DNA from 2 places in the Levilactobacillus suantsaii genome. Region 2 is predicted to be linked to the other one. Evidence: riboswitches for the same ligand, from Rfam matches in the RefSeq annotation. Region 2 holds a riboswitch; the other holds the start of a gene.

Region 1 (10,934 bases), 1.1 Mb from region 2:
GGGCGGTGACGACCGCACGTTATATTTATGGAAAGACCAGTACGATGATTTTGCAGGGGTCGTGGGAACCGAACTGCAAGCCAATTACATCATCGTCCGGCTGGTCGGGCTGATGCCGGACAAACAATCGACCACCAATGAATGGCAAATGCTCGACCAACTCGCGACCGCGACCCCAAAACAGCGACTGATGGGGACCCTCGCGACATCACAGATTATTGCAAAGTGGGAATTTCAGCATGGACAAAACCACCTCGACCGGCCAGCCACTGATTCAAGTCAGTGACTTTGAAGGCCCATTAGATCTTTTATTACACCTGATTAAAACGAATAAAATGGATATTTACGATATCCGCATCACCACCATCACCAGTCAGTACTTGACTTATTTACACCAGTTACAGACGTTGCGGTTGGACGTTGCTGGGGAATACTTCGTGATGGCGGCTAATTTGATGGCTATTAAGGCCAAACTCTTACTGCCGAAGCCGCAGACCTTAGCCCCGGCGGATGATGACGATGAACCTGATGATCCGCGGGCCGAATTGGTGGCCCAACTAGTCGAGTATCAGCGTTACCAACGCGCCGCGGCCGTGTTAAAAAAACGCGCGCAAGCACGTCAACAACACTTCACCCGTCCAGCCATGCCGGTGCCGGCAGATACGCCGTTGACCGTGGCTCCCGGAGTAACGGTCAACGATCTGCAAGCGACGTTGATTCACTTAGCGCACCGAGCGACCGCGACTCGGCCGGTGACCCAGCACGTGGCATCGGAACATTTCACAATCAAGCACCAGATGCATACGGTCCTACAACGATTGCTGAGGACAACGCGACCGGTAGCTTTTGACCGGTTATTTGGGCCGGCACCAGTCTTAGACGAAGTCGTGACGACCTTTTTGGCGGTACTCGAATTAGCTCGTCAGCGGCAGGTCACGCTACGCCAAGCCAGTCGGTTAGTGCCACTGGAAGTTAGTGCACGTCAAGAAGGGGGCTTGGTCGATGACACCACTCGCACAGATTGAAAGCTTACTGTTCGTCAGCGGTGACGAGGGGATGACGGTTGCCGATTTGGCGACCGTGACCGGGCTATTACGCCCGGCCATTTTGGCGAATCTAGAGCGGTTGGCCGAAAAGTATACGGCCGATGAGAATTCGGCTTTGGAACTGATGGTCAATGACACCACGTATCGTTTGGTCACTAAGGCGGCGCTCAGCCCCGTGATTCAGCGCTACTTTGAAAGTCCACTGAGTACGGCTTTGTCCCCGGCGGCCTTAGAAGTTCTGGCCATCATTGCTTATCGGCAACCGATTACCCGAATCGAAGTTGATGAGATTCGGGGCGTACAGAGCACGTCGACGGTCCAAAAACTGGTTTTGCGCCGGCTGATCGAACCTGCTGGGCGGTTAAATGAACCAGGACGGCCCAAAATTTATCGGACCACCGATTACTTTTTAGATTACTTCGGCTTAAAACAGTTACAAGACTTACCCCCATTACCGGCTGCGGCGACCCCCGCTGAAGCCAACGGCGATGAAGGGGACTTGTTTTTACAGGCCTTTAACCAACAATTGAATTCAGGAGATGACAAGACATGGAACGACTCCAAAAAGTCTTAGCCCACGCGGGAGTAGCCTCCCGGCGGCAAGCGGAGAAACTGATTATGAGTGGCCACATCAAGGTCAACGGAGCCGTGGTGACCGAACTAGGGACCAAGGTGGGCGTGCACGATAAGATCTTAGTCGATAACGTCCCCATCACAACGGAAACACCGGTATACATGCTGTTGTATAAGCCCCGTGGGGTAATCTCGACGGCCCACGACGAGAAAAAGCGGCGGACGGTCGTGGACTTGATTGAAGACGTGCCCCAACGGATCTACCCGGTCGGCCGTCTGGATTACGACACGTCAGGCCTATTGCTTTTGACGAACGATGGGGAACTGGCGAATCGGTTGACCCACCCCCGTTACGAAGTCGAGAAAGTTTATGTGGCCCGGGTCACGGGGATTCCCAGTAACGACGCCATGCGCCAGTTGCGTCAAGGAATAACCGTGGACGACGATCACTATGCACCGGCAAAGTCCAAGGTCCTGAGCGCGGACAAAAAGAAACAGACGGCGATCGTGCAGCTCACGATTCATGAAGGGCGCAACCATCAGGTCAAAAAAATGCTGGAGGCCGTGGGGTATCCCGTTGAAAAACTAAAGCGCGAGCAGTACGGTTTCCTGACTCTCAAGGGTTTGCAGCCGGGAGAGTCCCGCCACTTAAAACCCGAAGAATTAAAGGAATTAAAACGCCTCACGGGCTTAACAAAGTAAGTGAAAGTCTTGACAAACTTTAAGAAAGTTTGTATATTAAGTGTGTAATTAAAATTAATTAGGTTCATCTTCAAGGCAGGGTGAAATTCCCGACCGGCGGTAAAAGTCCGCGACCCACAGCGATGTGGTTGATTCGGTGCAATTCCGAAGCCGACAGTAAAGTCTGGTATGCAGAAGATGAGACGTTGCTCTTTGCGCTTCCTGACGTAATCAACAAGGTCTTGCCCTTCTGCGGCGAGGCCTTTTTTGGTCCCGCCGTGTGTGAGATGACCGTAAGGAGGAACAGAGTTATGGAAAGTCGACAACAGGGAATTAGCGTTCGCGCGATGGTCGAGATGGCGTTGTTTGCAGGGGTGTCGTACGTCCTGATGTTTATTTCGTTACCGATTATCCCGATTGTGCCCTACATGAAGCTCGACTTCAGTGATTTGGTGGTATTACTTGGGATGAGTATTTTCGGCGCCGGGGGTGCGATTTTGATTGCAGCGGTTAAGGAACTGCTCTACTTCGTGTCAACGGGGCTAGACGTCATGAACTTCATTGGAATCTTCACGGCGTTTATTGCGGACATCGTGTACATCGTGCCGATCAGTGCCGTGTTGAAGCATAAGCCAGCGACGCTTTCCCGGCAGGTCTTAGCGGTTATTGCGGGGACTTTGAGTTTGACGATTGTGTTGTCGCTCGCTAACCTGTGGTTCATCACGCCGTTGTACTTAAAGGTTTGGGGCATGTCCTTGAGCTTGCCCGTTCCGAAGTTGGTCCTGTTTGGTATCGTGCCATTCAACCTGATCAAGGGGGCCGTCCTGGGCTTCCTGTTCATCTTGTTGCATAAGCGTCTCGGTAATTGGCTCGGTCAGCATCAAAATTAAAAATTTCATGTAAAGTTTTGTTGAAGGGGGTCGACCGTGTGGTTGGCCCCCTTTTGATTATGGTAAACTAAAGAAGACTAAACGAACGAAAGGGGGGAGTGCGGTGACACCGCAAGACCTATTACAGTTGTTAAGCCAGCGGCAGGTGCGGCGCTTGCGGGTGATTGAGAATCTCTTACGGGGCCGTAAAACCGTGTCCACTCTGTATTGGGGGCAACGGTACGGACTCCTCTACTTACTAGGCCTCGATAAGGCGTTACAGCGGGGCGCGTTGGACCAGGTAGCGCAGACTTTGGTGACCCAACGATTAGCCGCCTGGACGCAAGATGAGCAGCCCCAGTTACGACTAACGCCAGCGGGGCATACGCAGCAACAGGCGACGACTTATTATCACCCGCAAACGGCTTTGACCTGGCCACGAGTTGATTTGAAATTAGTGACGCAACGACTCTTTTTAGCTGTCCAGGTGGTCTCACAGTACGCCCATCATAACGTGCAGTACTATCCTTTGATGACGGATCTCGCGACGCAGCAAGCGGTTCGACAGTGGTTTCACCAAATTAAAAGCACAGCTTTAGCACAAATGGTGCTCACGGCTTTGACGCACAGTTTGACCCAATTGCCAGAATTGACGGCGATGGTGACAACGGCTGGTTTGAGTGGGTATCAGCAACCTGGCCAGACCACGGCCCAGCTAGCGCGGACCTACCAAGAATCGGCCTGGGAGATTTACTTACGGCGAGTCGACGGGGTGATTCAAATTGCGACCGATGCTCGAAAGCGTGACCATCCGTTACACCCCCTCTTGGCACCGGCCTGGCAAACGCCGGTGACGCGTAGTGCGCAAGCCACGTTAGCTGCTGTGACGACCACGTCGTTATCGTTAGATCAGGTCGCTCAACAGCGGCACATCAAACCCAGCACGGTGCGCGAACATCTGTTAGAAGCCGCCATCATGTTGCCGGTGACCGCGGTGCCTTACGACCGCTTATTGCCGCAGACGACACGCCAGGACCTGCTCGCAGCATTGCCCGGAGCACTAGATGACTGGGAATATATGGCGTTGACGCCAGAACTGCAGGCACGTTACGATTTTTTCACCTTTCGGTTACTCGCGATTTGGTGCGGAAAGCAAGGTGAGATGGCATGATGGAATCATTGACGGCGAGTTTGAAACGTGGCTTCGGGCACACAACCTTTCGTGAAGGACAACAAGCCGCCCTGACGGCACTTGAACAACACCAGGATACCTTGGCCGTTCTTCCGACTGGAGCCGGTAAAACCTTAATTTATCAGCTCTACGGGTACCGGCATGCTGGTTGCGTCCTTATCGTGTCACCGTTGTTAGCGTTGATGACCGACCAAGTCAACCGGATGCGCGTGGCCGGGTTTCGCCGGGTCGCAGCCATTACGTCGTTGACCAGTTACGCGGAACGCCAGGTGATTTTGGCCCACTTCGCGGACTATCAGTTCTTATTCTTGTCGCCAGAGATGTTAGCTCAGCCCACGATGTTGGCGCAAGTCCAACAACTGCGGCTCAGTTTGCTAGTGATCGACGAGGCCCACTGCATCGTCCAGTGGGGACCGGATTTTCGGCCAGAATACTTATTGTTGGGGGCAATCCGGGAAAGATTGGCACGACCGTTGACGTTGATGTTAACAGCCACGGCCGATTCTGCCACCCAACACGAAATCGCCAAACAGTTGCGCACAACGCCGCAGATCATCACGGAATCCATTGACCGGCCAAGCATCTTCCTCGATGTGGAGGCGGTCGCTAACGATGCTGAGAAGCGGGAGCGCCTCTTACAATTGGTCTCTCAGTTAGTTTTTCCGGGAGTGGTCTACTTCTCAAGCAAACAACTGGCCAGCGACATGGCCCAATGGTTACAGGAACAAACGGGGTTACCGATTGCTGCTTATCATGCGGGTTTGTCCAGCGAGGATCGCTTTAAGATTCAACAACAGTTTATGGCAGGCGAATTGGCAGTGATCTGTGCGACCAGTGCGTTTGGGATGGGGATCGATAAGAACGATATTCGCTACGTGATCCATTACCACTTGCCCACTGATTTAGGGAGTTACGCCCAAGAAATGGGCCGAGCTGGCCGGGATGGGCAACAGAGCTTGGCCGTGTTATTGTCGGCGCCGGGAGATGAACGCTTGCCACTGACCTTGATGGAGGCCAACCGGCCCGATGACACGACCATACAGCGGTTTTACGCCCATCCGCAGGCTTTCGATTCCGATGATCCGGGCATCGCTCTGTTGACGTTTTACTATCAACATGGGATTTCGCTGGCAGCGGTGCAGACGTTATTTACCCGTCGTGAGCAAGAACGGCATCACGCACTGGCCCAAATGCTGGCGTATGCCCGTGAACCAGATTGTTTGCGTGACCGCTGGTTAACGGCATTTGGACAGGCGGACTCGACACACACGGCGAAGTGTTGTGCCCCGGCTAAGGTCCCATTAGACTTAGCTGCCCTTGGCTTAAAACGGACGGTTCAACCGGCGGTAAACCCCGTCACACTGGACTGGCGCGCCCGTTTAGAAACGCTATTTTTATCGAATAATTAAGGAATTCAACGATGGGGTATGGTACAATTACCGGTGGAAGTTTTTCAGGGAGGTTAGATGATGAGTCAGAAACGTGACGAGCAAACGCCTAAGGACCAAACGTCGCGGCCGTGGGAACAGTCGTTTGCTGATGATCGGGACGATCAGGGGAACCTGTCGCGAACGAAGATGCGACGCCAAAATCATAGTAATACCATGGTAACGGTCATTTTGGTGGCTATTATTATTGTTATTGCGGCGGCTTCATTGGTTTACGGTCTGGCCCGGCAGAGTTCGGTCAATCGGCCCCAGAACAACAATACGGAGAAGGTCGCCGCCGGCTCGTCGAGTTCTAAGTCGACGAGTGCCAAAAGTTCGAGTCACCACGCGAAGAAACAAGCGACCAAAAAGGCCAAAGATAGTTCGGATACGAAGACGACAACTGCTAGTTCGACGGAGACCGCGACTAGCAGTTCTTCGGCTGCCGACACCACGACAACAACTTCGAGTAGTCAGGCGGCATCCAGTAGCCAGGCGACCTCGTCGTCCAGCAGCAGTACCAGTAAAAAGTACACCACGGTTGAATCTGGCCAAGGGGTCTACCGGGTCGCAACCAATGCGGGTATCTCGGAACAGAAATTACTAGAGCTGAACGGGTTATCTTCTGGGGCGACGGTCCATCCAGGCCAACGGTTACGGATTCGTTAATCAACCTTTAAAATCATTTTAATTATAGGAGTTAGACAGTATGGCTAAGCAAGGGTTACAAGTTGCCATTGATGGGCCGGCCTCCGCAGGGAAGAGCACGGTTGCCAAAATTGTGGCACAACGTTTTCATTATATTTATTGTGATACCGGGGCGATGTACCGGGCCATCACGTGGAAGGCACTGCAAACGGGAACTGATTTAGGCGATGAAGCCAAAATCGCCGATTTACTCGCACACAGCGAGATTCGGTTTGAACCAGGGACCCCGACGCAAAAGGTCTTCGTCGACGACACCGAAGTGACGTTAGCGATTCGGCAACCGGACGTGACCAATTCGGTCTCACAGGTGTCGGCTTTACCTGCAATTCGTAAAGAACTTACGTCGCGCCAACGGCAAATTGCGGCCGAGGGCGGCATCGTCATGGACGGTCGCGATATCGGCGCTACCGTGCTACCTAACGCGCAGGTCAAAATTTTCATGGTGGCGAGCGTGGCAGAACGGGCGCAACGCCGATTGAAGGATAATGCGGCTAAAGGCATCACCACACCTTTAGCCACGTTGAAGCACGAAATTGAAGAACGGGACCGGAAAGATTCGACTCGAGCTGTTTCTCCGTTGACCCAAGCAACCGATGCCATTCGGTTAGATACCACGTCATTATCGATTGAACAAGTGGCGGATCGGATCGCTGAAATTATTCGCGAAAAAGAAATGCAAGAGAAATAGGCATTTTACTAGCTTTTATCGCTATAATCAGATAAAATGGTGTTTAGAGTTGTCGCAAGGAGGAAATATTCGCATGAGTGAAAATGGCACGAGTCAAAACAATGATAACAACGATTTGCTAAACGCGTTGAATAACGTGGATAACGTGAAGGTCGGCGATGTTGTTAAGGGTGAAATCTTAGCAATCGACGACGATCAACAAGCAATCGTTGGAATCGGTGAAACTGGAATCGAAGGGGTCGTTCCGCGTAAGGAACTCTCCACGAAGCCAGTTGATGATATTAAATCAGTAATTAAAGTCGGGGACGTTTTAGACCTCGTCGTAATCTCACGGATTGGTAACGATAAGGAAGGCGGAAGCTACTTGCTTTCCCAATGTCGTTTGGAAGCCCGGAAGGTCTGGGACGATATTCAAAAAGAATACGAAGCCGGTCATACGTTGACGGTTCCAGTGACCCAGGTCGTTAAGGGTGGCTTGGTCGTTGATGCTGGTGTCCGGGGCTTTGTTCCGGCATCCATGGTTTCTGACCACTTCGTTGAAGATTTGTCCCAATTCAAGGGTCAAACTTTGGAATTCAAGATCGTGGAAATCGAACCTAGTGAAAACCGCTTAATCTTATCCCACCGGGCCATTGTTGAAAAGCAACGCGCTGCGCAACGGGAAAAGATCATGGCTGAGTTACAAGCTGGTGACACGGTTGAAGGTAAGGTTGCTCGTTTGACCAACTTCGGTGCCTTTGTAGACCTTGGCGGTGTGGACGGGTTAGTTCACGTTTCCGAAATCGCCTACGAACGGGTTGAAAAGCCAAGTGACGTCTTGAAGGTCGGCCAAGAAGTGAAGGTTAAGGTCTTATCTGTTGATCCAGACCGGAACCGGATTTCCTTGTCCATCAAGCAAACCTTACCAGAACCTTGGGAAGGCATCGAAGACAAGGCCCCTCAAGGCAGTGTCTTAGAAGGTAAAGTTAAGCGCCTGACCAGCTTCGGCGCCTTTGTGGAAGTCTTCCCTGGCGTTGAAGGGTTAGTTCACATTTCCCAGATTTCTCACCAACACATTGCGACGCCAGCTGACGTCTTGCAAGTAGGTCAAGAAATCAAGGTCAAGGTCTTGGACGTGCGGCCAAACGATCACCGTTTAGCGTTGTCCATCAAGGCCTTGGAAGAAAAGCCACAATCTGGTGACGAAGGTCGCGACAACGGCAACAACCGGCCACGGAACAATAACCGCGGCAATGGTGGTTCCCGTTCACGCCGGAACAACCGGAACTCTGCTGAAACTTCAACGGCTAACGCCCCAGAAGAAAGCACTGGCTTCTCTTTAGGTGACCTGATTGGCGACAGCCTGAAAAAGGACATCGAAAACCAGGAAAATAACAAAGACTAGTTAAAAGTCGAGTTAAAAGGGTCTAGAGCGAAACTTGAAGAGTTGCGTTCTGGATCCTTTTCTTGTCGGTTAAAAAACATTGCTAAAAGGAGGGATGACGATGGCTTATCCCGTAGTCGCCATTGTTGGTCGGCCAAACGTGGGTAAATCTACCCTGTTTAATCGGATCGCTGGCGAACGCATTTCCATCGTAGAAGATACGCCCGGGGTCACCCGGGACCGGATCTATGCCCCAGCAGAGTGGTTGGGGACGGAGTTTCGGATGATTGACACCGGAGGGATTGATATGGGTGACGAACCGTTTCTCACCCAAATCACCCAGCAGGCAGAAATTGCCATCGATGAGGCCGACGTGATCGTGTTGGTGGCTAGTGCCCCGGAAGGTGTCACGGACGCTGACGAAAAGGTGGCCAAGATTCTCTATCGCTCGAAGAAACCGGTGATTTTGGCGGTCAACAAAGCCGATAATCCGGAGGTTCGCGAAACAGTCTATGACTTTTACGCGTTAGGCTTCGGAGATCCCTATCCCGTTTCGGGGGCCCATGGGTTAGGTTTAGGGGACCTCTTAGACGAAATCGTGAAGAACTTTCCGACCGATGATGGGGCACCGAAGGACGATTCGATTCGCTTTAGCTTGATTGGCCGGCCCAACGTGGGGAAATCTTCGTTGGTCAATGCCCTGTTGGGCGAAGAACGGGTCATCGTTTCTGACATTGCTGGGACCACCAGAGATGCCATCGATACCAAGTTCACGGCCAATGACACCCGCTTCACCATGGTCGATACGGCTGGGATCCGTAAGCGCGGGAAGGTCTACGAGAACACGGAACGTTACAGTGTGATGCGGGCCATGCGTGCGATTGACGATTCTGACGTGGTCCTGGTGGTTTTGAACGCCGAGGAAGGCATCCGGGAACAGGATAAACGGGTCGCCGGATACGCGCACGAAGCGGGCCGGGGCATTATTATCTTGGTCAATAAGTGGGATACCCTGAATAAGGATAATCATACGTTGACGGATTTCGAAAACCTGATTCGCGCTGAATTCCAGTACCTGAGTTACGCGCCGATTCTCTTTGTGTCCGCTAAAACCGGCCAACGGTTGGACCAATTGCCGGCACTGATCAAGCGTGTGGCCACTAACCACAAGCAACGGGTCCAGTCTGCAACGTTGAACGACGTCATCATGGACGCGATTGCCTTGAACCCGACGCCTTCAGATAACGGGAAGCGGCTACGGGTCTACTATGCGACGCAGGTCGCGGTAGCACCGCCGACCTTCGTGGTCTTCGTCAACGACCCGAAGATGATGCACTTCTCCTACGAACGTTTTTTGGAAAACCAAATTCGGGAACACTTCGATTTTGAGGGGACCCCGTTGCACCTAATCGAACGGGCGCGAAAGTAGTGTTTAGCCCCGCGATGTCAACCTTTTCGTCGAAAAATCGGCGAAAATGACGAAAATCATAAAATAATGCGGGAATCTGCTTAAAAAATGCCGTTATCCCTTGTCATATAAGGATTCCTGTGCTATCTTTGATAAAGAAAAGAAATGATGCGGTTTCCCCGTATTTGTTTCATCATTTTTGGACCACTCAAAAATGATCACTAGATGGCCAACGTCTAATCTTCTGTTCAGGAGGTGAATTCAAAATGGCAAACAAAGCACAATTGGTTAGCGATGTTGCAACTGCAACGGGTTTAACTAAAAAGGACGCAACGGCTGCAGTTGATGCAGTCTTCGATTCTGTCCAAGCAACGTTAGCTAAAGGCGAAAAGGTTCAATTAATCGGCTTTGGTAACTTTGAAGTCCGTGAACGTGCAGCTCGTAAGGGCCGTAACCCACAAACTGGACAAGAAATCCAAATTCCTGCAAGCAAAGTCCCTGCGTTCAAGCCAGGGAAGGCTTTAAAGGACGCCGTTAAATAATTAACCTTAACTATTTAATGGATAAAAGGCCAGCCCGGTCGTCGGACTGGTTTTTTATTACGCACCGATAATAAGTTGAAGAGTTGTAATTTGATGAGCTGAGGAGGCCAAAGCAGATGAGTTACGCACAAACCGCATTGGATCAACTGGAAAAGGGACAACTCGCGGCGTTTAAGAAGCAGTACGCGTTAGCACTGCGGCACGATGACGATGACACGCTGTTTAGCTTAGCGGAGGAGCTGTATTCGTTAGGCTTCTTGAACCAGTCCCGGCGAATTTATGAAAAACTGTTGGCGAAGTACCCCGATGAAGACGAGTTACGGACTAACTTAGCCGACATCGCCATCGATGAGGATAAGAACGATGAGGCTCTCGATTATTTGAACCAGGTCAAGCCGGATTCGCCGGCGTACGTCCAGTCCTTGATGGTCGCTGCA
Region 2 (10,934 bases):
CACAGACCACGTCGTAATGACTGGTTTGGCCCCGGATGACGGCCCCTAACGCGATGATACCGTCCACGCGACCCGAGTCCCCCATCAGCCGGGCGGCCCGGGGGAGTTCTAAGGCGCCGGGAACGTTGGCCGTTAAGATGTCATCGGTGGTCACGCCGAGTTCCTGGAGCGTCGCCACGGCCCCCGCGGTCAGCTTTTGCGTCACAACCTGGTTGAATTGAGCCGTCAGCACGCCGATGCGTAAGCCTTGCCCCTGTAAAGATGTTGGTAATGCTGTCATATTGACTTAAACCTCCTTGAGTAGGTGATGGAACTTTTGCTTTTTGGTGAATTAGATAGTTGCGGTCCGTTTTCTGCGGTTCCACTTCCAGGGATTCGCGGGTCACCTGTAAACCTAAGTTCTGCAATTGAGTGACCTTGTCTGGATTGTTGGTCAAAAGTTTCACGGTGTGGACCTGCTTTTGGTGCAAAATCGCGGCCACTAAGCCATAGTGGCGTTCGTCAGGTTGAAAGCCCAGTTGCTCGTTGGCTTCGACGGTGTCGTAGCCGTCTTCTTGCAGCTTGTAAGCCCGCAACTTGTTAGCCAGCCCGATGCCGCGGCCTTCTTGGCGCAGATACAAGACGGCCCCGTGGCCTGCTTGCTCGATAGTCCGCAAAGCCAGTGCCAGTTGTTCGCCGCAGTCACAGCGTTGTGACCCGAAGACGTCGCCCGTCAAACACTCCGAATGGACCCGCAACAACAGCGGTTCGTCGGGGGTAATCTGACCCTTGGAAATCAACAGTGTGGGTTCGCGGCCATCGTTAGTCGCAAAGGCTTCGAGTTGGAAGTCGCCGTACTTGGTGGGGAGGTGGACCTGGGTGATGGATTGGACCACGTCGATATTTTGTTGGTACCGGTAGCTTTGGATGTCTTGAATCGACAAAAACGGCATCTGAATCCCCTCGGCAAAGGCCTTCAATTGCCGTTTGCGCGCCATGTGACCGTCGTGCTTCAGGATTTCACAAATATAAGCGACTGGTCGCGCCCCCGCCAGCTTGGCCAAGTCGACGGCGGCTTCGGTATGACCCCCGCGTTGCAGGGTGCCGTGTTCCTTGGCAATCAACGGGAAGACGTGGCCCGGGTGGTAAAAGTCACCAGGACGAGACTTCGGGTCGGCCAACTGCCGAAGCGTGTCGGCCCGGTCGACGGCGGAGATCCCTGTCGAGGTGGTCTTGGCGTCGGCACTGACCGTAAAGGCGTCGTTACCGTGGGCGACCATCGGGGTCAACCCTAGGCTGGTCGCAATGTCTTGGCTCATCGGGGCACACAGGAGGCCCCGGGCGTTGGTTACCATTTTATTGACCGTTTCGACGGAGACGAATTGGGCCAAGCCCACCATGTCCCCTTCAGCTTCGCGGTGGTCGTCGTCGGTGACGATCACCAAGCCACCCCGCTGTAACGTGGTCAGGGCGGTCTCGACACGTTGTTTAATTGTGCTCATGTTTAGTTCCCTCCAACTGGTTTAAGTACTTGCCTAAAATATCGGTCTCTAAGTTCACGCGGTCGTGGGGCCGCAAGTCGGCTAGAATCGTCTGGTCCAAGGTGTGCGGAATCAGGCTGACGCTAAAGCTGTCGGCCGTGATGGCACTGACCGTGAGGCTGACGCCGTCTAAAGCGACCGAGCCTTTGAAGACCACTTCGTTTTGGCACTGTGCCGGTAACGTAAACGTCAGGACCACCGCATTTTCGTCGGTCTCCCGCTTGAGTAGCCGCGTGGTGGTGTCCACGTGCCCCAAAACGAAATGACCGTCCAGACGGTCCGTGACACCTAGGGCCGGTTCAAGGTTCACCCGCTCACCGGTCGCCAGGTCGCCCAGCGTACTGCGGCGGCTAGTCTCCGGCATGATGGTCGTGGTAAACCCTTTTGGCACTAACTGCGTGATGGTCAAACAAACGCCGTTGATGGCGAGACTGTCCCCCACCTTGCTGTGGCATGTCGCCGGTAAGGACGTTTCAAACGTCAAATCGGCGTGGGCGGCCGTGCGGTTAATTTTGGCGACGGTGCCGACATCTTGAATAATTCCTGTAAACATTAGCTTACCCTCCTAAAAGTCAAGCGGACATCGGGTCCGAGAACTTGCGTGTCGGTCAGGCGTAAAGGTAATTGTTTTCCACCAGCGCCACTGACGGCCGGTAACGCTTGGCCACCTAACAAGGTCGGGGCCACGTAGGTCACCACTTGGTCGACCAGACCGGCCGCCACGAATTCGGCGTGCAGGTGACTACCGCCCTCAACTAAGAGGGCTTGAATGCCTTGGTCGGCCAAAAACGCCACAATTTGTTCCGGCGTCCAGGCTTGACCGGCCGTCACGGTGACGAAATCCGGCCAGGTCCGGTGGCTAGGTTGGCGGCTCAAGAGCCACACCGGCGTGGTGTCCTGAAAGAACCGGTTGGTTAAGTCGAGCTGGTCGGCAGCGTTGACCACCACGACGCGCCGGGGCGCCACGGCTAACTTTTGGTCGCGCACCGTCAGGGCCGGTTGGTCGATGGTTAAGGTCCGTTCACCAATCAGGATGGCTTGTTGGCAGGCCCGTAAGGCTTGGCTATCGTGCCCGGCCAGCTCACCAGTCAAGCGGGTCCGCTGCGCGGTAGCGGCGTTCAACTTGCCATCGGCGCTGACCGCCATCTTGAGGGTCACGAACGGGCGGTGGTGGTGATAATAAAAATTATAGGTGGGGTTCAATCCCTCCGTTTGGTCGAGGACCGTCACGGCGATGCCCGCCGCCTCTAAGATGGCGATGCCCTTACCCGCGACCAGCGGGTTGGGGTCGCGTTGGCCGATGACCACCCGGGCAATGCCCACGGCCACCAGTTTGCGGGCACACGGTGGTGTCTTACCGTAATGGCTGCAGGGTTCGAGCGTCACGTACATCGTGGCCCCCTGCGCTTGGGCAACATCGTCCAGTTGGTTTAACGTGTCGATTTCAGCGTGAGCTTGCCCAAACCGGTGATGGTAACCTTGCGCTAAAATCTGGTTGTGTTTGACCAGAACGGCCCCCACAATGGGGTTCGTCCAGGTCTGATTGCTGCCGTGACGGGCTTGCGCCACGGCGAGCGTCATATAATCTTGGTCTGTGATCTTGATTCACCTCGCAAAAAAAAGGCCCCGCAATGTAGCTGCGGGGCCATGATTGAAAGCTAAATAAGATCTCCGAGTTGGGGCCATGCTTAAAGCGCCCCCATACAGGTCGAAAGTCAAATTTATTTCTTCTCCCATCCAGACTTTACTGTCGGTCCCAGACTTGCACTGGGTCCACCGCTATACGCGGGTCACGGACTTCAACACCACCTGGCGTTGTCACCGTCGGTCGGGAATTTCACCCTGCCCCGAAGAAATGTATTCAGTTAACACTTTTAGGCTACAGCAGATTTTCGCGGGGTACAACCCAAAATTACAAAAAAATCGCTCATTCTATGTTATTAATAATCATTGATAACATGATGTGAGCTGGCCCGCCTAGTCTTGCACGGGTTGAAACATCTGCGGGTCCAACCGGGTCACATTCCCCGACTGCCGCAACGGACCCGTGGCCTGTTGAACCCGATAGATGTGATTACGAAAAACCACTAATTCACCGCGTCGATAGTGGCGACTGGGGGAATAACTGCTGGCTTCTTGGGCCGTTTTTTCCGTGGAACTCGCTGGTTGGACCGTCGTGACCCAAGTCAACAGCCCCACTGCTCCCACCGTCAGAACTAAAATTTTGATGACATATCGCCCTAATTGTCGCACGCTCGCACCATCTCCGTTGATTTTTGACACTTATGCCTCCAAGGTTATCGCTTTCATCGCTAACTGGCCACCCACAATCATTTCGTTTTGTGACGACTTACCGACTAAATCATTGCGCCGTTGTCCCCTGCGTCTGGATATCCAAGCGCAAGTAGTGTACATTTAAACCCGTAGAGAATAATTAGGAGGTTCAATTTTGATTACCATTAAATCACCACGTGAAATTGAAAAAATGAACGCTGTCGGCACCTTACTGGCCAACATCCATTTAGGCTTACGGAACCTGATCAAGCCCGGTATCGATAGCTGGGAAATCGAGAAGTTTACCACCCAGTACTGCGCCGACCACGGCGCCATTCCGTCCGAAAAGGACGTCGATGGCTACCACTACGCCACTTGCATCAGTATCAACGACGAGGTCGCCCACATGGCGCCACAAAAGGGTCGTCTGTTGAAGAACGGTGACCTGGTCAAGGTCGACATGACCGTCTCTTTGGACGGCTACCAGGCCGACTCCTGCTGGGCTTACGCAGTCGGCGACGTCAGCGACGACGTCAAACGTTTGATGGATGTTACCCGCAAAGCCCTGTACCTGGGCATCGACCAATCGGTTATCGGTAACCGCATCGGCGACATCGGCGCGGCCATTCAGGACTACGTCGAGACCCAAAACCACATGGGTGACGTCCGCGACCTGATTGGCCACGGGATCGGCACCGAAATGCACGAAGAACCCGACGTTCCCGCTTACGGTGAAGCCGGCCACGGTATCCGGTTACGCGAAGGCATGGTCATCACCATCGAACCGATGGTCAACTTGGGGACCTTCGAACTGACCGACAAGCTCGACAAGGACAACTGGGAATACTATGTCTCCGCTGACGGGTCGTTATCCTGCCAGTACGAACACACCCTGGCCATCACCAAGGACGGGCCAAAGATCTTGACGTCGCAAGACCCGGACATCGACGCCAAGTACCTGCTCTAAACTTAACTTTATTGCGTCAAAAAGCGCCCACCACACGTTATCGTGGTGGGCGCTTTTTAGGTTAGTTGTCAAAATTTTACCAGAGGTAGTGAACCGGATTCTTCACGTACTGGTCGTAAACGTCACGGACGATGGCCATCTGGTCCGGCGTCAACGCAGGCAGGTCGGCGGCGCTGGTATTGCGCTCGATTTGCGTCGGGTTGCTAGCCCCTGGAATCACGGCGGAAACCGCGTCGTTCATCAAGATGTAGCGTAACGCCGTAGCCGCCAGGTTGTCCGTGCCCAACCGCTTTTGCAGTTCAGCCGCGGCCTTGACGCCCGTCAGGTAATCGACCCCAGAGAAGGTTTCCCCTTTATCGAAATGTTCCCCGTTACGGTTGTTGGCCCGGTGATCGTCTGCCGCAAACTTAGTGTCAGCGGTAAACTTCCCGGTCAGTAAGCCACTGGCCAAGGGGACCCGGGCCAAGATGCCCACGTGTTGCTTCTTGGCGAGGTCAAAGAAGAGGTCCGCTGGCCGTAAGCGGAACATGTTGAAGATGATTTCGACGGCCGAAACGTTGTAGTCCAGCGCCTTAATGCCCTGTTCGACCTTTTCCACGCTGACCCCGTAGTGGCGAATCTTACCGGCCTGTTTCAGCCGGTCCAGTTCGAAGAAGGTTTCGGGACTGTAGTACACCTCAGTCGGCGGACAGTGTAGCAATACCATGTCCAAGGCGTCGACGCCCATGTTTTGCCGGGACGCATCGACGTATTGGTCCACGTGTTGCGGGTCAAAACGTTCGGCCGTTAACGGTTCTTCTTTACGACCCAATTTCGTGGTGAAGTGCACGTCCGGGTGGGTCTGCAAGAACTTTCCCACGGCCTTTTCACTGAGACTGCCCTGGTACCCATCGGCGGTGTCAAAGAAGTTCACGCCCTGGTCATAGGCTTCTGCCAGGGTGTCCAAGGCATCTTGTTCGTCAAACGGCGCGCCCCACTTGCCACCGAGTTGCCAGGTCCCTAATGAGACCTCGCTGATGTCAAACCCCGTGTCACCAAATTTTCGATAATGCATCTTGACTCCTCCTTCTATTTCCGGCTAATCAACTGATTTTAACGCGTCCAACATGTTGACCCGTTTGAGCTTGACGTGCATGATGCCCATCACCAGCAAGCTAAAGGCTAGCGTGAGCACGGCCGCGTACAAGTAACTCACGGGGTGAATCCCGGGCGAGAACATCAGCGCGTTGGTCTCCGCCGTCTGTAAGATGTAGGCGTGGAGCCAATCCCCTAAGAAGCACCCGACCAGGATCCCCAGGACCGTCAAAATCAGGTTCTCCCGGAAAATATACATCGTTACCTCGTGGTCGTAAAAGCCCAGGACCTTGATGGTCGACAATTCCCGAATCCGTTCGGACACGTTGATATTAGTTAAATTATACAATACCACTAACGCTAAAGCACCTGCTGAAATCACAAAGATCAACACGACCAGATTCATGCTATCCAGCGACTTGAAATTGGTCTCCCGCTGGGCGGCCATCAACGTCACGTTTTGAATTCCCTTGTGCCGTAACAAGCGGTCGGCAAAGGCGTTCCCTGCCTTCTCACTGGTCTTATGCAACTTCACCAAGTTTCCATTGTAGACCGGTGCCTGGTGAAAGGCTTTGCGATACGCCTGGGGGCTCAAGTAGATGAAGTGGTTGATGTAGTTTTCGGCGATGGCCGCGACCTTGACGTGGCGGGTCTTTTGGCCGGCCGGTTTAACGGCCAACTTGTCGCCCACTTCTACGTGGTACAGCTTGGCGAGTTTCTCGTCGATGACGGCGCCCGTCTTTGGCAGGGTGTAAGCTTTGTGAGTCTGGCGGTTACGCAAGGTCACGAATTGGCTCAACCGCTTCGGTGTCTGCGGGACGCTCAACGTGACGGTCTGCTCGGCCACGCCGCTTTGTTTCGCCGCGACCTGGGTCGACTGGAGCGTCAAACTTCCTTTATAGTTAGTCGCCTGCTTCAACGCTCGTTTTTCACTGGCGGTCTGGTCGCCGCTACGCGTCACGATGGCGTCGTAGTGCCAGAGGTCGTTGAACTGCTTGGTGCTAATGTCGCCAATCGAGTCCTTCAAGCCGAACCCGGTGATCATCATGGCCATACAACCGGCAATCCCCAGCACCGTCATGATCAACCGTTGCTTATAACGGAACAGGTTCCGCAGGGTGATTTTGTGGGACGAATTGTCAAATCAAGTGTAACTTTTTACCGAAGAAAACTTCAGATGGTGTCTTCCAGCCTAAGACCTTACGGGGGCGATTATTTAAATTCCTGACAAACTTCGCGATATCTTGATCGGTCAGTTCATCAAGGTCAGTTCCTTTGGGAAAATACTCTCGGATGAGACCATTGGTATTTTCGTTGGTCCCACGTTGTTGTGGTGCGTGCGGGTCTGGAAAATAGACTGAGATACCAAGCTCTTTACCGACTTCACGATAACCCGCAAACTCTGTACCTCGGTCTGGTGTAAGCGTACGAACGCGTTTAGGTGTGACTGTATGCAGGAGGTCGATCATCGCTTGGGTCACATTCTTGGCATTCACTTTGGGTACACGCTCAGACAGAAGGTATCGTGACTTACGGTCGACCAGTGACACTAAACCCGAACGCCCGACCTTGCCGCGAACGGTATCGCCTTCCCAATGGCCAAAACGAGTCCGATTCTCACATGAGACTGGTCGTTCATGGACTGATGGGACATTATTAAAACGGCCACGTCGTTCGTTGACAGTTCCTTTAACCTTACGAGTTTTCCCACGATGTCGTAACTTTCGAGCGAATCCTCGAGCCCCATGACTTTTACGTTTAACGCCTAAATTATTTCGTTCAATTCCGCGATAAATCGTGTTGTAGCTGATATGCCAATTACTGGTCTCTAAAGATAAACGACCGGCGATTTGCTCGGGTGACCATTGTCGTTGAAGAATGCAGTGAAGGACAAAGTCGCGTAGCTTTAAATTCTCCAGTACCCTGAGGCGGCGACTCTTTAATCGGCGCTGTTGATAGTTCTGCTGGGCTTTTACGGCGGAATAGGCGCCCCGACCGCCGTTGCGTTTAATTTCTCGTGACACAGTGGCTTTGGAACAACCGATTTGATTGGCAATAACCTGGTAAGTATGGTGTAAAGTTACACCTAACAGTATGCATTCGCGGTCTTTTAAGGTAAGATGTGTATATGGACTCATAGCCTAAGAACTCCTTTAGATGATTGTTATGGTGACTTCATTCTACAGGACTCAGGCTAGGAGTCTATTTTTATTTTCTTACTTGTTGCACTTCAATTGTAAATTCGTCGGTTAAAACTCAACCGGCGCCATAGCCCGGTCCACCGTTCCAGCCACAGAGTCTTTCCTGCTTTAGGGGCCTTGGGTTGGAGTAGCTTGGCGGGCAAGCTGCGTAGGTCGACCCGTAAGACCACCAGCGCACTGCCCAAGGTGCAGGCCAAGGCAATCACTAAGGCCACCACGATGTCGACCCAAAGGTATTGGACCCCGATGGCCGGCAGGTTGTACATGCTGCCGTACGCCTGGGCGATAAACCGCGGGAAGAAGTTGACGCCAAACAGCACGCCCAGTGCCGTACCAATGACGGCCGCTAAGCCACCGTAAAGCATGAACTCGCTACCCACGGCGGTGTTACTGTAGCCTAACGCTTTCAAGGTCCCCATTTGTAAGCGGAGTTCCTCGACCATCCGGGTCATCGTAGTCAGGCAGATCAGTGCCGCAATCGCGATGAAGAAGAGTGGAAAGACCGTCGATAAGGCCACCACGCGTTGGGTGTTCTCGTGGTATTCAGTGTACCCCGGGTTGTCACTACGGTCCGTGTAGAGGTAGGTCGCCTTGGGGATGGCCTCGACCTTAGCCTGGGCCTTTTTCAGTTGGGCACTCAGCTTAGTCACGGCCGTTTGGGTCGTTGGTAACTGTTGGCGTAAACCGGCCAACTGTTGCTTCAACGGCGCTAATTTTTTCGTGGCTTGCCGCTGTAACTGTTGCTGACGCTTCTTCGCCTGTGGCGCTAACCACGCCTTCAACTTTTTGGTATTCTCGCGGTTGAGCCGCTTGTACTTCGCCGAATACGGCGTTACGTGTTGCAGGTTCTTGAAGCCCACGTCAAACCGCGTGGTCGTGCGCGACTTCAAGGTGCCTGGCCGGACGTAAGCCAGGTAATCCAAGGTCCCCTTGCCCACGGTGGTCACGCCGCGGTCCGTATTTTCCACGTACCGTGGTGACTTTACGAAGCCTACGATTTTAAACGTTCGTCGGGTCAATTTCTTATTGGTTTTGGCCGTGCTGACGATGTGGTAAGCCGAACCCACCTTGAGTTTGGGCTCAAGTTGCTTAGCCTGCGCGTCCAACACGATTTCGTTGGCTTTGCGCGGCAAGCGCCCCTGGGTCACGGTCAACTGGTCCAGCTTCTGAGTCGTTGGTAGTTCGGTGACCCGGATCACCCGGTTGTTATTCAGCTGGGTCAGATCCAAGTACCGCACGGCCTGATAAGTCAGTTGGTCACTGTGTTTAGCCAAAACCTTCTTGTCACTAGCCGTCAAGCCCAGCGTCGATTGCACGCTGTTGGTCGCCAGCTTCTGCGTCCGGTAATAATCCGTCGCGGCCTGCGACATATCCGGGCCGGTCGCCCGAATCCCGGTGTAAAAGGCCACCCCTAAGAAAATAATCAAGATAATCGACACGAAGCGGGCCTTCGACCGCCAAATCTCACGTAAAATTGCTTTTAAATAGGTCTTTGTCATTGGCGTTCACCTACCACGTAATCTCGTCTAATGGCGTCGGGTGGGCGTTCGGCGTCACGGACTGAATCTGAGCGTCGTTAATGCGAATGACCAGGTCCCCCATCTGGGCGATGGCACTGTTATGGGTCACGATGATGACCGTGGTCTGCGTCTGTTGGGCGGCGTCTTGAATCACCCGCAAGACTTGTTTCCCCGTCTTGTAATCCAACGCGCCGGTCGGCTCATCACACAACAACAATTTCGGCTTCTTGGCGACCGCCCGGGCGATGGCCACCCGTTGCTGTTCGCCCCCGGAGAGTTGGGCCGGGAAGTTCTGTGCCCGTTGACTCAACCCCACCAGCTCCAAGGTCTCCGACACGTCGCGGGCGTCCTGGGTAATCTGTGACGACAGTTCGACGTTTTCTCGGGCCGTTAAATTGGAAATCAGGTTGTAAAACTGAAACACGAAGCCCACCGCTTGTCGCCGGTAGGTCGTCAATTGCTTGGTCGAGAATTTGGCGATGTCGGTGCCGTCGATCAACACTTCACCACTGGTCGGCGTATCCATCCCCCCTAAAATGTTTAACAGGGTTGATTTACCGGCTCCACTAGGTCCTAAAATCGTGACCACGTTCCCGCGTTCCACTTCAAACGACAGGTCCCGGTTGGCCACCGTCGTTTGGGTGCCACTCCGAAACTCGCGCGTCACGTGCCGCACTTCAATATATGCCACGAACAATCCTCCTTTAATGTATCCGATAACATTTAATCCCGGACCAACACCTGCGCTTGATCCGGACAATTCTTTTCTATTTTAGCACGTTTACGGGTGCTCTCACCGGGCGATTACCCGCGACATCTCGCAAGCTTACGGCGTGATTTGCGTAATCAAAACCAAATGGTTTCTAAATCCGCAATTAGCTTGTATATTTAAAGTCAAAGCAGTTGTGGGGAGGGAGTTTTATGCGTCGTCTTGGCATTATTTTCATTGTTTTTCTGGCCAGTTGTCTGGCCCTCAATAGCGGTCCCCAACGCGCACAAGCCGCGCCGCAACAAACGGGACTCATCTTGGACGCCGCGCGCCAATACTATTCGGTGACCACGCTCAAACGCTTCATCCGCGAGGTCCACGTGGGCGGGGGCCGATTTTTACAGCTCCACCTCACGGATGATACCCGTTTCGGCCTTGAAAACGCCCACTTGGGCCAGACCGTCAAAGCCGCCCGTAAGAAGGGCCAGGTCTACTACAACCGCCGCAACAGGTTGGCCTTTTTAAGCAAGGCCCAGTTGAAAACGTTGGTCGCTTACGGCCATAAACATAGCGTCGAGGTCATCCCCGAGATCGACACCCCGGGACACACCCGCGCACTGATCCAGTTGTTACGAGTATCGAGTCCAGCCAACCGCAAACTGGCGACCC

What was found. Region 2 has a riboswitch for FMN ahead of ribD (bifunctional diaminohydroxyphosphoribosylaminopyrimidine deaminase/5-amino-6-(5-phosphoribosylamino)uracil reductase RibD). Riboswitches for the same ligand answer to the same signal wherever they lie in the genome.
Region 1: linked by a shared signal. The riboswitch ahead of H3M12_RS08990 (ECF transporter S component) and the one ahead of ribD (bifunctional diaminohydroxyphosphoribosylaminopyrimidine deaminase/5-amino-6-(5-phosphoribosylamino)uracil reductase RibD) in region 2 are both predicted to bind FMN.

What each region holds. Positions count from the first base shown of each region.
Region 1 is NZ_CP059603.1:1,936,447-1,947,380, forward strand. It holds gene H3M12_RS08970 (N-acetyltransferase) at 1-286, shown strand, start outside; gene H3M12_RS08975 (segregation and condensation protein A) at 240-1,025, shown strand; gene scpB (SMC-Scp complex subunit ScpB) at 1,003-1,620, shown strand; gene H3M12_RS08985 (pseudouridine synthase) at 1,596-2,321, shown strand; FMN riboswitch at 2,384-2,504, shown strand; gene H3M12_RS08990 (ECF transporter S component) at 2,612-3,190, shown strand; gene H3M12_RS08995 (helix-turn-helix domain-containing protein) at 3,294-4,340, shown strand; gene H3M12_RS09000 (RecQ family ATP-dependent DNA helicase) at 4,337-5,770, shown strand; gene H3M12_RS09005 (SAG1386/EF1546 family surface-associated protein) at 5,831-6,457, shown strand; gene cmk ((d)CMP kinase) at 6,498-7,184, shown strand; gene rpsA (30S ribosomal protein S1) at 7,258-8,568, shown strand; gene der (ribosome biogenesis GTPase Der) at 8,669-9,976, shown strand; gene H3M12_RS09025 (HU family DNA-binding protein) at 10,222-10,497, shown strand; gene H3M12_RS09030 (tetratricopeptide repeat protein) at 10,614-10,934, shown strand, end outside.
Region 2 is NZ_CP059603.1:882,766-893,699, reverse strand. It holds gene ribH (6,7-dimethyl-8-ribityllumazine synthase) at 1-280, opposite strand, end outside; partial or broken gene ribA (GTP cyclohydrolase II) at 287-1,481, opposite strand; gene H3M12_RS04135 (riboflavin synthase) at 1,468-2,073, opposite strand; gene ribD (bifunctional diaminohydroxyphosphoribosylaminopyrimidine deaminase/5-amino-6-(5-phosphoribosylamino)uracil reductase RibD) at 2,073-3,119, opposite strand; FMN riboswitch at 3,242-3,379, opposite strand; gene H3M12_RS04125 (hypothetical protein) at 3,498-3,803, opposite strand; gene map (type I methionyl aminopeptidase) at 3,970-4,761, shown strand; gene H3M12_RS04115 (aldo/keto reductase) at 4,838-5,815, opposite strand; partial or broken gene H3M12_RS04110 (ABC transporter permease) at 5,840-6,967, opposite strand; gene H3M12_RS04105 (IS30 family transposase) at 6,975-7,973, opposite strand; gene H3M12_RS04100 (ABC transporter permease) at 8,066-9,535, opposite strand; gene H3M12_RS04095 (ABC transporter ATP-binding protein) at 9,546-10,247, opposite strand; gene H3M12_RS04090 (family 20 glycosylhydrolase) at 10,478-10,934, shown strand, end outside.